One region of the Leuconostoc suionicum genome, then DNA from elsewhere that is predicted to be linked to it. Evidence: predicted binding sites of a transcription regulator. Region 1 holds the regulator's gene; each other region holds the start of a gene.
What was found. The regulator LexA, encoded in region 1, represses DNA repair genes until DNA is damaged. The targets are predictions, from matches to a motif close to CNAACANNTGTTNG.
Positions count from the first base shown of each region.

Region 2: the regulator LexA is predicted to act here: its motif matches at 2,561-2,574, upstream of uvrB (excinuclease ABC subunit UvrB).
Region 3: the regulator LexA is predicted to act here: its motif matches at 2,749-2,762, upstream of A6B45_RS04695 (Y-family DNA polymerase).

Region 1 covers NZ_CP015247.1:1,161,239-1,165,534, reverse strand. The annotation lists gene carB (carbamoyl-phosphate synthase large subunit) at 1-216, shown strand, start outside; gene pyrF (orotidine-5'-phosphate decarboxylase) at 261-956, shown strand; gene pyrE (orotate phosphoribosyltransferase) at 957-1,589, shown strand; gene lexA (transcriptional repressor LexA) at 1,629-2,267, opposite strand; gene A6B45_RS05840 (YneF family protein) at 2,516-2,752, shown strand; gene A6B45_RS05835 (lysophospholipid acyltransferase family protein) at 2,763-3,401, opposite strand; gene A6B45_RS05830 (tRNA1(Val) (adenine(37)-N6)-methyltransferase) at 3,462-4,226, shown strand; gene A6B45_RS05825 (GIY-YIG nuclease family protein) at 4,223-4,296, shown strand, end outside.
Region 2 covers NZ_CP015247.1:341,644-345,939, reverse strand. The annotation lists gene uvrA (excinuclease ABC subunit UvrA) at 1-445, opposite strand, end outside; gene uvrB (excinuclease ABC subunit UvrB) at 477-2,486, opposite strand; gene A6B45_RS01935 (LTA synthase family protein) at 2,603-4,296, opposite strand, start outside.
Region 3 covers NZ_CP015247.1:950,717-955,012, reverse strand. The annotation lists gene spxB (pyruvate oxidase) at 1-512, opposite strand, end outside; gene A6B45_RS04705 (hypothetical protein) at 776-1,027, opposite strand; gene A6B45_RS04700 (hypothetical protein) at 1,024-1,395, opposite strand; gene A6B45_RS04695 (Y-family DNA polymerase) at 1,388-2,710, opposite strand; gene A6B45_RS04690 (YczE/YyaS/YitT family protein) at 2,814-3,371, opposite strand; gene A6B45_RS04685 (Type 1 glutamine amidotransferase-like domain-containing protein) at 3,656-4,279, opposite strand.

The sequences.
Region 1 (4,296 bases):
GAATCAGATAATAATGCGGTTGCAGCACTGCGTCAACAAAAAGTACAGGTGGTTATTAACACAACTCAAGCAGATGACCGTGCTGAAAGCGATGGCCGCTTGATTAGAAATGCTGCCATTGAAAATGCCGTGCCTTTGTTTACTGCTTTAGATACAGTTAGTGCCTTCTTAGAAGTATTAGAGTCGCGCAGTTTTACCGTGAAAGAAATGCACTAAACTTTTTCAAATAAGCTTCGGCTTATGTACATAGGAGGATCATAATGATAGAACAGCCAGTCTTTATTGCTTTGGACTTTCCCGATGCAACCACTACTTGCAAATTTTTGGATCCTTTTTCAGATCTAGTGGAAAAGCCAGCATTGAAAATCGGTATGGAGCTTTTTTATCGTACGGGACCAGAGTTCATCACAGAACTACGTGCATTGGGCTATACGATTTTCTTAGATTTAAAACTTTACGATATTCCAAATACTGTTGGTCGTGCAGTCGCTAATATATCAAAACTAGATGTACAATATTTAACTTTGCATGCAGCTGGAGGGAAAAGAATGTTAGAAGCAGCTGTTGCCAATAAGAGTGACGCGTTAAAGTTACTTGCAGTGACACAGCTAACTTCTTTTTCGGAGGCTGAGATACAAGAGATACAACTAACCACAGCAACTATTGAAGAAAGTGTTGCACATTTGGCTGAGCTCGCATACTCGGCGGGCATAGACGGGACAATTAGTTCACCTTTGGAGGCTAGTTTAATTAAGTCACACACGAATGACCGATTTTTACGTATCACACCCGGTATTCGTTTAGCTGGTGACGCAGCTGGAGATCAAGTGCGTGTGACTACGCCAGCGGAAGCCAAGAAGTTGAATTCAACTGGATTAGTTGTTGGTCGATCAATTACAAAATCGACCAACCCGGTGGCTGCATATCAACGTGTTGTCAATGAATGGAGAAAATAAATGACAAACTATAAACAACAAGTAGCTAATGATTTACTTGAAATTGGCGCCGTAAAATTTTCACCAGAAGAACCTTTCACGTGGGCCTCGGGTATAAAGAGTCCAATATATACAGATAATCGGATGACCATTGGTTTCCCTTTGGTACGTCAAAATATTTATAAGGGGTTATCTGAATTAATAAAAAAAGAGTATGGTGACGTTGAGATTATTGGTGGAGTGGCTACTGCAGGTATTCCTCATTCGGCTTGGGTAGCTGAAGAATTAAATAAGCCAATGATCTATGTACGTTCAAAACCTAAAGATCACGGGGCAGGTCGTCAAACAGAAGGCGCCTTGGTAAAAGATCGCAAAGTCGTTCTGATTGATGATTTGATATCAACAGGGGGTTCTGTGTTGGCTGCAGTAAATGCGGTACGTAATGAGGGAGCAAGTGTACTTGGCGTTGTTTCCATATTCTCTTATGAATTGCCAGCTGGTAAAAAAAATTTTGACGAAGCAGGACTAACATTTAACTCGCTAACAACATATTCACAACTCATTGAAACAGCGGTAAAGCGTGGGGATCTCGATAAATCACAAGTTGAAACCTTACAAAATTGGAAGAAAAATCCAAATGCTTGGCAAGCATAATAAAAAGGCTCATCCCTGATGAGCCTTTTTACTTGATTTTTAATAAATAGCGTCGCGATATAGTCCGATGACTTTTCCTAAAATAGAGACTTTTTGCAAAATAATTGGCGCCATGCTGTTATTTTCTGGTTGTAAGCGATAATGATCGGCTTCACGGAAAAAACGCTTGACTGTCGCTTCATTGCTATCATTCATTGCGACAACGACATCACCATTATCAGCATTCTCTTGCTTACGTACGATAACTTTGTCTCCATCTAGGATGCCAATGTTAACCATTGAATCACCATGAACATTAAGCATGAACAGGTCACCATCAAATTGCATTAAATTATCTGGAATAGGGAAAAATTCGGTTGCTTCTTCTTCCACTGCCAAAATTGGTGTACCCGCTGTAACCATTCCAAGTACCGGAATTTTTCCGGGTGTTGTTGAAATGCCAAGCATCTCTAAACCAATATCGGTTACTTCGATCGCACGAGCTCTTGGTTTAGAAGCATCTTTTAAAAGATAACCTTTTTTGACTAGTCGTTCGATGTGACCGTGAATAGTTGAAGAAGATGATAATCCAACAGCTTCACCAATTTCTCGGACGGTTGGTGGGTAACCATTTTCTGATTGTGCTTCATGAATAAATCGAAGCACTTGAATTTGTTTGCTTTCTTGTGTAATTGCCATGATGGGTTTCCTACTTGTTAAATTTACTATCATCAGTATAACGGAAAAACACGAACAAATCAAACGTTTGTTCGTTATTTTTGTAAAAATTCAACCTAATATTAAATAAATGATAAAAACTTGTGTTGTTTATTTTTGTAACGAACAAAATGGTTCATATTGAAAACGTTAACTCTGCAAGTAATTATAGCACGCCTTTGCTGGCTGTGCTATAATAACTATCAGACATTTTAGTAAGGAGAATATGCATGATTAGCACATGGCTAGCAATTTTAATTGCAGTGTTAACTTTAGTTATTGGTTTGGTCGGTGGCTTTTTCTTGGCACGTAATTCAATGAAGAGTTATCTTGCAAAAAACCCACCTATTTCAGAAGAAATGATGAAATCAATGATGATGTCAATGGGACAAAAACCATCTCAAAAGAAATTGAACCAAATGATGGCTCAGATGAAGCAACAAAGTGCCAATTCGCAAAAAAAATAAGCCAATCGGCTTATTTTTTTTCTAAACGTTTTGGATCTACATATTTCCAAGTTGGGTCAATCTCAGCATCTAATTCTTGGAATGCTTTTTGCATTTGCTCAGTATATTTAGCAATATTTTCTTTGTTCAATCGGTCTTTACGATCAATAATAATTGGCTTACCAAAATTAACTGTGGTATTATTACGTTTGAAAAGTTGACTGAACTTAACAGGACCTTGATAGACAGCTGGTACGATTGCCTTTCCAGCCATTCGTGCAATTAAAATGGAACCTGATTTTAAATCGTCACTGTGTCTAGAACCGGAAGGAAACATTATCAAAGAGCGATTGCCATCTTTTAATTCACGTACGGGAATTTTGATGACGCTTGGGCCAACATTTTCACGATCAACTGGGAAAGCGCCGGCTGATTTGATTAACCAGGCAAGTGGCTTGAATTTAAATAATTCAATTTTTGCCATGAAAATAAAGTGTTTTGGGTAGGCCGCCATGGCATACCATACTGGGTCCCACCAAGTACGATGTGGGCCAACTAGCACATAGTTATCGTTTTGGGGTATTCTGTCGCGATTCATGTATTTAATGCGACCAGTAACTGCCCATATTAAAGCAACAGCAATGCCACGTAAAAAATCATAGAATTTCATATTTATTTACCTCATAAATTAAATCATTTCAATTTTACAGATAAACAGAGAGAAACGCAAATGACACAACCATTTCTTAAAGCAAATGAACGTATCGATGGACTTCCATCACAAAATATTAATATTATCCAGAATCCAGACATGTTTTCATATTCCTTAGATGCAATTTTATTAGCACATTTTGCTGATGTAAAGGGGAAAGGTAAAGGGTTATCTGTAGATTTGGGATCAGGTACTGGCGCAGTTGGCCTTTTTTACGCCCCGAAAGTGACTGGAAAAATAAAGTTAGTCGAGATACAACCAGAATTAGCTGAAATGGCACAACGCAGCATTGAACTGAACAATTTGCATGAACGTGTTTCGGTCCTTCAAGCTGACATGAAAGATATATTTAATGAAATTCAACCTGGTTCGGTTGAAACTGTTCTGACAAATCCACCTTATTTTCCCTTAACTGAGACTACCAAGACTAATATAGATAAACATTATGAAATTGCGCGCCACGAGTTGATGATTAACCTGCCTGAATTGGCCCAAATTACCAACAAACTCCTGAAAAATAATGGCAAGGTCTATATGGTACACCGGCCGGAAAGACTAGCAGATATATTTGCAGCGTTTGCTGCACGAAAGCTCATGATTAAAAGAGTTCAATTTGTTTATGGAAAGGCGAACCGTGAAGCCAATATGGTTTTAATAGAAGCCATTAAATCTGGCCGACCAGGTGGTGTGCGCATTATGCCGCCCCTTATCGCCTATACTGATGACAATGACTATACATCAGAAGTTCATGACATCCTCTATGGTAAAGCGTGGCATGAATGAAATATTATTATTTTTATGTGTTGTATACAGCGGATGGTTATTTTTATGGTGGATTCACGGATAACGTACA
Region 2 (4,296 bases), 820 kb from region 1:
TTGTACCCTCAGGTAGGTTATTCAATGTATATTCAACCATTTGATCGATTGTATACATGATTTTTGTACCATCTTTTGGATCATCTGGTCGCCCAACACGTGCGTATAGTAAACGGAAGTAATCATTGATTTCAGTCACCGTACCAACGGTTGAGCGTGGATTATTAGATGTTGTTTTTTGATCAATAGAGATAGCAGGTGATAAACCATCAATAGAATCGACATCTGGTTTGTCCATTTGACCTAAAAATTGGCGTGCATAAGAACTTAAACTTTCCACGTAGCGCCTTTGCCCCTCTGCGTATAGGGTATCAAAAGCTAATGATGATTTACCTGATCCAGATAGACCAGTAACGACTGTGAGTTGATTTTTAGGAATATTTACATCAATATTTTTTAAATTATGAGCGCGAGCACCGCGTATTTCGATATGATCTTTTGCCATTATTTTCTCTTTTTCGTTTATATCAGTTCAATTAAAGATTAGCACGTGTTTTTAATTCCATTACCGTATCGCGCAATTGAGCTGCCTCTTCAAAGTCCAGTGCCTTAGCTGCCGCCTTCATTTGACTGGTCATATTATCAACAATAGACTGTTGCTCATCTTTAGGCAAGTCGTTAAACGCCACCTTTGTCAAATCAACAACTTTTTCTTCAGTAGCAGCATGTGTGACAGATATCAGGTCACGAATATCTTTCTTAATTGTTTTCGGTGTAATACCATGTTGCGCATTATATTGCATCTGAATATCTCGCCTGCGGGCTGTTTCATCAATAGCTTCACGCATGGATTTAGTCACCTTATCTGCATACATGATAACGTGTCCATTTTCATTACGTGCGGCACGACCAATAGTTTGGATTAACGAACGTGGATTACGCAAAAATCCTTCTTTATCAGCATCCAATATAGCTACTAAGGATACTTCAGGAACATCAATACCCTCACGCAATAGGTTAATACCAATTAAAACATCATATTTACCCAAGCGTAAATCACGAATAATTTCCGTACGTTCAAGTGTTTTGATATCCGCATGCAAATAAGCTACTTTTATTCCCAAATCTTTCAAATAATCAGTTAGATCCTCAGCCATACGTTTGGTTAACGTTGTGATAAACACACGTTCATCACGCTCTGATCGCTTCGTTATTTCCCCGACCAAGTCATCAATTTGTCCCATGACTGGTCGCACTTCAACTTCTGGATCAAGCAACCCCGTTGGTCGAATAATTTGTTGAATAATGTGTTTTGAATCGACACGCTCATTTTCATAATCTCCAGGTGTCGCTGACATATAAATAATCTGGTTAACGTGTTTTTCGAATTCAGGAAGTTTTAATGGCCGATTATCTAATGCACTTGGCAAACGAAAGCCATAGTTAACCAACGTTTCTTTTCTAGCTTTGTCCCCATTAAACATACCGCGAATTTGTGGCATCGTGACATGACTTTCATCAATAACAATCAAAAAATCATCTGGGAAAAAGTCAATCAAAGTAAATGGGGGCTCACCCGCTTGACGGCCATCCATCCAACGTGAATAGTTTTCAATGCCACCAACAAATCCCATTTCTTCAAGCATCGCCAAATCATATTCTGTACGTTGTTTAATACGCTGCGCCTCTAATAACTTACCTTCTTTTTTGAACAGCTCAACTTGAGCGTTCATTTCTTGACGGATACCGTCCAATGCCACCTGCATTTGGTCATCATCGGTCATAAAATGTTTTGCTGGAAAAATAGCTACATGATCACGTTCTGCTATTGTTTCTCCTGTCAATGAATTAATTTCTCGGATGCGATCAATTTCATCACCAAAAAACTCAATTCGCAAAGCCATTTCATCTTGGGAAGCAGGAAAAATTTCAATCACGTCACCACGAACACGGAACGTTCCACGATGAAAATCAATGTCATTACGAGTAAACTGCACATCAATCAAATCACGCATTAATTGATCCCGCTCATATTCATATCCAACACGCAAACTGATAACATGATCCTTATACTGGTGCGGATCTCCTAAACCAAAAATAGAACTGACGGAAGCAACCACAATGACATCATTACGTTCAAGTAACGAACTAGTCGCGGAGTTTCGGAGTTTATCTATTTCATCATTCACAGCTGAATCTTTTTCAATAAACGTATCAGAGCTTGGGACGTAAGCTTCCGGCTGATAATAATCATAGTAAGAGACAAAATATTCTACTGCATTGTTAGGAAAGAATTCTTTTAACTCACCATATAACTGTCCAGCTAAAGTCTTATTATGACTTAAAACTAAAGTCGGCTTTTTTACTTCCTTAATTACATTTGAAATGGTAAATGTTTTACCTGTTCCCGTAGCTCCGAGTAGTATCTGTTCTTTAACATGATTGTTGATTCCACCAACTAATTTTTCAATAGCTTGTGGCTGATCACCGGTTGGTTCATATTTAGACTTAATTTCAAATTCATGTTCTATCTGTCGCTCTATCATTGACGTTCTCTTTTCATAAATCTGCTCAGTATTATTTCACACTTAGTACGTTATCATCCCATTATAACAAAAAACGAACAAACGTTCTACATGAGCGTTTTGTTCGTTTTTTGTTATTACTTGTCATCGTCGTCAGAATCTGTTTTTAATTCCGGTGCATCTGTGACATAGTCGCTAAGCGTTGATTTGCCTTTATTTTTGGCTAATACACTCGAAGGATTAGACTTGAGTGCTTTTTTAAGCGAAGCCAGTCCCTCAGTTTTTTTATAATTATAATTCTTTTTGTTAATAAGATTAAAATCAGAATTTGAAGTATCAAAGCGCAATAAGTCGCCTGTAATAACTGCATCGGAGTAACCCAAAACTTTTGTTGCATAAGCGGACATTTGTTTTGCAACTTTTTGCAACTTTTTATCTGATTTAAGCGTAACTTGATCACCAGTTTTAGTATTAAAATACTGGTTATTGTATTTCGTATACGTTGGCGTTATCCAATCACCATCACGGAAAACCACTTTACCATCGTACTTCGAGGACAGCATATCTTGGCCAAACATAGTCATATTATTATCTGGGATTCCAAGCACATCCATTAAAGTTGGCAACATATCAATTTCACCACCATATGTATGGTCGATACCACCTTTTAGCCCTGTCGCATGAATCATGAACGGCACTTTTTGGAAAGTAGCTAAATCATTATTAGTAATTTTATCTTTACCAAGTAACTGCGCAATAGCATCCTGATGGTTTTCAGAAATTCCATAGTGATCACCATACAGCACAAATACAGAATTGTCATACAACCCTGCTTTTTTGAGATAACTCATCAGCTCAGCGAATGCCTGATCCAAATAGTGAGCTGTTTGAACATAACCATCAACAGTTTTGTCTCCAGTTTTTGTTGCCGGGAAGCTGATATTTTGTTTATCCAAATCATATGGATAATGATTTGTTACGGTGATTAACTTCGCATAAAATGGTTGTGGGAGCTGTTCAATATACTTCGCACTATCTCGCAGAAAAATTTTATCTTTCATCCCATAACCAATGTTATAGTTTGCTTTGTTTGCATTAGCATAATAAGCTTTAGAGAAAAAGTAATTATAGCCAAACGATTTATAGGTATTATCACGATTCCAAAAACTTGCAACATCTCCGTGAAAGGCAGCGGTCGTATAGCCTCTTTGTCCTAAGATAGCTGGTAATGACTCAAACGTATTACTCGTACCATACTTGACCATGGCAGAACCTGTAGCCAAACCATATAGGGAGTTTTCTTGCATCATCTCCGCATCAGATGTCTTCCCCTGACCAACTTGGTTATAGAAATTATCAAAACTTAGTGTGTTTTGGTCATGATAGAATTTGTTCAAGTTGGGTGTGACTTCTTGCCCATCAACTTTATAATCTATTAAGAACTGCTGAAATGATTCCAAATGAATCATAAAGACGTTCTTACCTTTTTGCGTACCATAATATTGAATATTGGCAGGCAGTTTTTGCGTAGCAACAAACTTTTTTACTTTAGCTAAATCGGATGGCTTTGCTCGCTTCCGGCTTTCGGTTTGATTATAAGTTTGTACCGCGTTAAATACAGCATATTCATTCAATCCTAAATATTTAACAATGTAATTATTATCAAACGAACGAGTCAACAAACCTGAACGATCCGTTGATGCGATACCGTAATCTACTAACATCAAGATGATACCAAAAAGCGTCGTTAAAATAGCAAACTTTTTTTGAACGCCTTTATGATCAATCGTTAATTGCTTGAAAACCACTAGAAAAATTAAAATCACAATAT
Region 3 (4,296 bases), 210 kb from region 1:
TGTGAAAATCCAAAATCTGCAGGTACTTCAAGAACAGCCACACCACGCTTGGCAATCGCCGTACGGATTGCATCATCAACCAAATGAGGCAATTGTTCGGCAGTAGCTACGCGACGATTGTAAACAGCGATACTTTCATACATTGGATTTTGATTTAATTCTTGGAATGAATCCATATTTAATTCACGAACTGGCTTTGACCCTAAAATTGCTAATACGGGCGTATTATCCATAGCTGCATCATACAAGCCATTAATCAAGTGAGTAGCCCCCGGGCCGCCTGATCCGACAGCGACGCCTAATTTTCCACCGAATTTCCATTGCATCACGGCAGCCATTGCGGCAACTTCTTCATGTTTAACTTGCAAAAACTTAATATTATTTTCAGGATGTCCCATGGCATCCATCAATCCGCTTAATGTTCCGGAAGGAATACCATATACAGTATGAACACCCCATCCTTCCATGACCTTCAAAGCTGCTAATCCAGCTGATATTTTTTTATCTGACATTCTAACCTTGGCCTCCTAAAAATGAAAACGTTGTAAGCGCTTTTATCATGATAACTAAATTGTATATCAACTAGGATAGAATATCAAATTAGTGAAGTAACTAACAGTAATACTCAGATTTGAAGGAGCAAACATTATTCAATTAATTATTGCAATCACCCTATCTACCAAGGCTGAAGTGTTTATAAGACGAATAGTATAACGCATACTGAATCTAAAAACAACTTTAGATGATAATTAATTCACGAATAAATTAGAATAAATTAGTTGGTGTTAACCGTCAGGCCAGTAGCCTGATGAATCATTGTCGCTAACTCTGGTATTTGAGATCGGTACTCATCATTTAAACGAGCAATCTGCTGTGAATGAGTCGCATGTCCAATCCGATAATATTCAAAGAACACATTAACTTTTTTAGCATATCGTTGATTAACCAATCGTACTTCATAAATAGTATTAGGTTGTTTAGTGAATAAAGAATTAATCTCTGCGATAATATTTTCAATTGGATTCATTTTTTTCTTACCACTGTTCTAATATCTTCAAAGGCTATGAATTGGTGGTCCACATAGACACCTAATTCGGAAAAACCATTTATTAAACCAGTCACATTAGGAATCAGATTTCCTTCGTTATCTTTAATATTTTGTTGAACGGTTACGGCATGATAATTAGCAGAAGCGTGTCGTAAAATATCTTGCGCATCATTTAGTGATATTGCGGGTAATTTCTTAGTTATTGCACTTCGTTGAATGCCCTCTTTGGTTAAAGAAGAAGTGTGGTCAGACAGAAAGTAGCCGTTCCATTTAATTTTCCCTCGTTCTCGGTAATCGTTTTGGAAATAGCGATTGATTATCGTAGTGAAATCATCATTGTCAGTCATAACTGTTGCCTCCGTTGTGTCCGCCAACCAAACTAGCTCGGTTAATGGCTGTTCCACCGACTTCTTTAGACATAGCTCGCATCAAAGCTGTAGTACCAAAACGTTGACGAATTTCGTCGACAACTTGATCAATTTTGTTTGTTTTAAGGATGTGTTCAGGCTGTTCAAAAAGATTAAGCTGTACTCCAGTATCATCAACTAGGCCACCGTAATCAATCCCGATGTGTCTAATAATCTCGCCTCGCCAGTACTTTCTGAAGAGGTTGATCATAACAGTCATTAATGTATTGGTATCGTTGGTAGGACTAATACGACATTGTTTTCTAAAGCCATGTGATTCTCGTTTCTCACTTTCAGAAAAGGAATAACCAATAAACAAGCTTACTAAGCAAGCTTGCTTTTGATGGGCACGGATTCTTGTGGCAACTTGATCCGCCATTTCTCGAATCACGATTTCAATCTCTGCTCGTTGGCTGTAATCACGTGGTAAAACTTGAGAATTACTATATGATTTATTTTTGGGCCTGATTGTTTCAGTCAGATCAGATCGGTCAATACCCCAAGACAAAGCTAACAATTGCTCACCCATTAATCCCAGTTTCGAACGAAATAGATATGGATCTTGATGAGATAAGTCATACATTGAGTGAATACCCATCAAATTTAGCTTACGGGCAGTTCGTGCGCCAATACTCCAAACATCAGTTAGTTTAGTAATCGGCCATAGCTTCCGTGACACATCTTCATAATGCCAGATTCCTGTCAGATTCTTAGCATGTTTGGCTTCAATATCAAGCGCTAATTTAGCTAAAACCGGTGAATCACCAATGCCAACAGTTAAGTAGATGCCTGTTTCTGCCCGTACTTGCTTTTGTATCTTAAAAGCAACTTCCTCCGGTGTTTTTCCAAAAAGACGCCAAGAATGCGTCATATCAAGGATAGATTCATCAACGGAATATGGTAATAAGTGCGCATCATCAGTATATTGCCGATAGATGTTGTTAATTCGTAAGTTTTCTTGAATATAAAGATTCATTCTTGGGATAGCAATGACTAATTCATTACATACAGGAATATCTCGTTGACGCGTAACATTACTAATACCTAATTTTTTCTTGGCCATTGGTGAAGATGCCAAGACTAAACCGCCGTTGGTATTTTCTTGTTCTGACATCACAACAAGTAATGCTTTTAATGGATTGTAGTTACGTTCCACACACTCAACACTGGCATAAAAGCTTTTAGAATCAATCATAAATATCACACGTCGTTCCTCTTGCGTGTAGTTGTATTCAATTTTCTGCTTGTTTACCATATGCTGTCTCCAAAACAAAAGCTGTATAATTCATTATACGAACAAACGTTCTGTTTGGCAAGAGGATAAATTGTATTTAATTTTTGAATGACGAAACGCACAACTAAAAGCTGTGCGTTTTTTGTATGTGGCGTTTTATTTTTTTAAATAGCTGACGCCAGTATTGTACAATATAGCCAGTTAACGTGGCAATCAACAAAGTTCCAATACCCAGTGGCCCACCAAATATAATGGCAACTACAAAAAAGAATAAATCTTGAACAGACCTTGTCAGACGATAACTAGCCCATTTCTTTTTGTTAAACAATGGTGCAACAGCATCGTACGGGGAAACACCAAGATTTACACTTGTATATATGCCAATTCCCAATGAAAATAAAAACATACCAATAGCAAATAAAAATATGTTTTCAAGATAAAAAAAGCTTCCAAACCAACGCCCAACTATAGGTTCAAACTTCGGTGTAAAATAAGCAATAATGTATCCTGGTAACGACATATTGATTAATGTTCCGATGCCAAACTGTGTTTGATCGAAAAACAAAACGCCAAAGAACAATAGTGCATTAAATGCAAGCTGGTAGTTTCCTAAATTCCAATGGAAGGTATCTGAGATACCAACATCTGCTGCTGTCGCTGGATCAATGCCTATGTTCGCCAAACGGAATAAAACAATCCCAAAGGCAATGATAACAGTGCCAACAATAGACAGACAAAGACGAAAAGAATACGATCTTAGTTTTCTACTGAACAAATTCTTTCCCTCAACTTATTATTTATAAGTAAAGTTTAAATGGATGATAGTGAATTGTCAATTAATGATTTAAGTTCTGTATTGATCGTATCCGCATTTTTTCAGCACAACCCTTATTCCGCTATTCCTTAGAAAAGTTAGGATTTTGAGATTAAATCATTATTTAATGTATAAAGTTTCCGATTTGATATTCAACTAATCAGGACTTTATTTTTGCAATGACACGATAAAGCTTGATCATTATTAAGCCTCGTAATTTTGATTCCAGTTGTATTTTCATACGAAGTTAATTTTTTGTCAATATCAGCATCACGCGTTAACATTTCTTTGAAATGCGGGAAAATTGTAGTACTTGTTAAGTTCAAACCTGTTAAATCTGTATCATTAAATTGGTTTTCCTCTGGATAAAGATATTGCAAATATTCGATGGAAGGCCCCATTACAATCGATCCAGCACTTAGCCCAAAAACTGGAACACCAGTCCTACTAATGTCTTTTAAAATATAATCAGCACCACTTTTTTTCAAGAAATGTAATAGATAAAATGGATAACCTCCATTCAAAAATATCAAGTCATAGTCATATAGTTTATTGGCATTTTCAAACTCCACATCAAGAAAATCAACCTGATCTAGTCTAAATTCTAATAAGTCATTTCTGATTTGTTGCATTTGTGGATGTTTCTCTTTTTCTTTTGGCCTAGAAGTAGATATAATACATGCTTTACTAGAATGTTCTATATTAAGCAATCCTAGTGCAGCACGTTTGATTTTATCTGTTGAGAACCCGTAAGCAGTCAGTAATAGTTTTTTCATTACGGTTTTACGCTTTC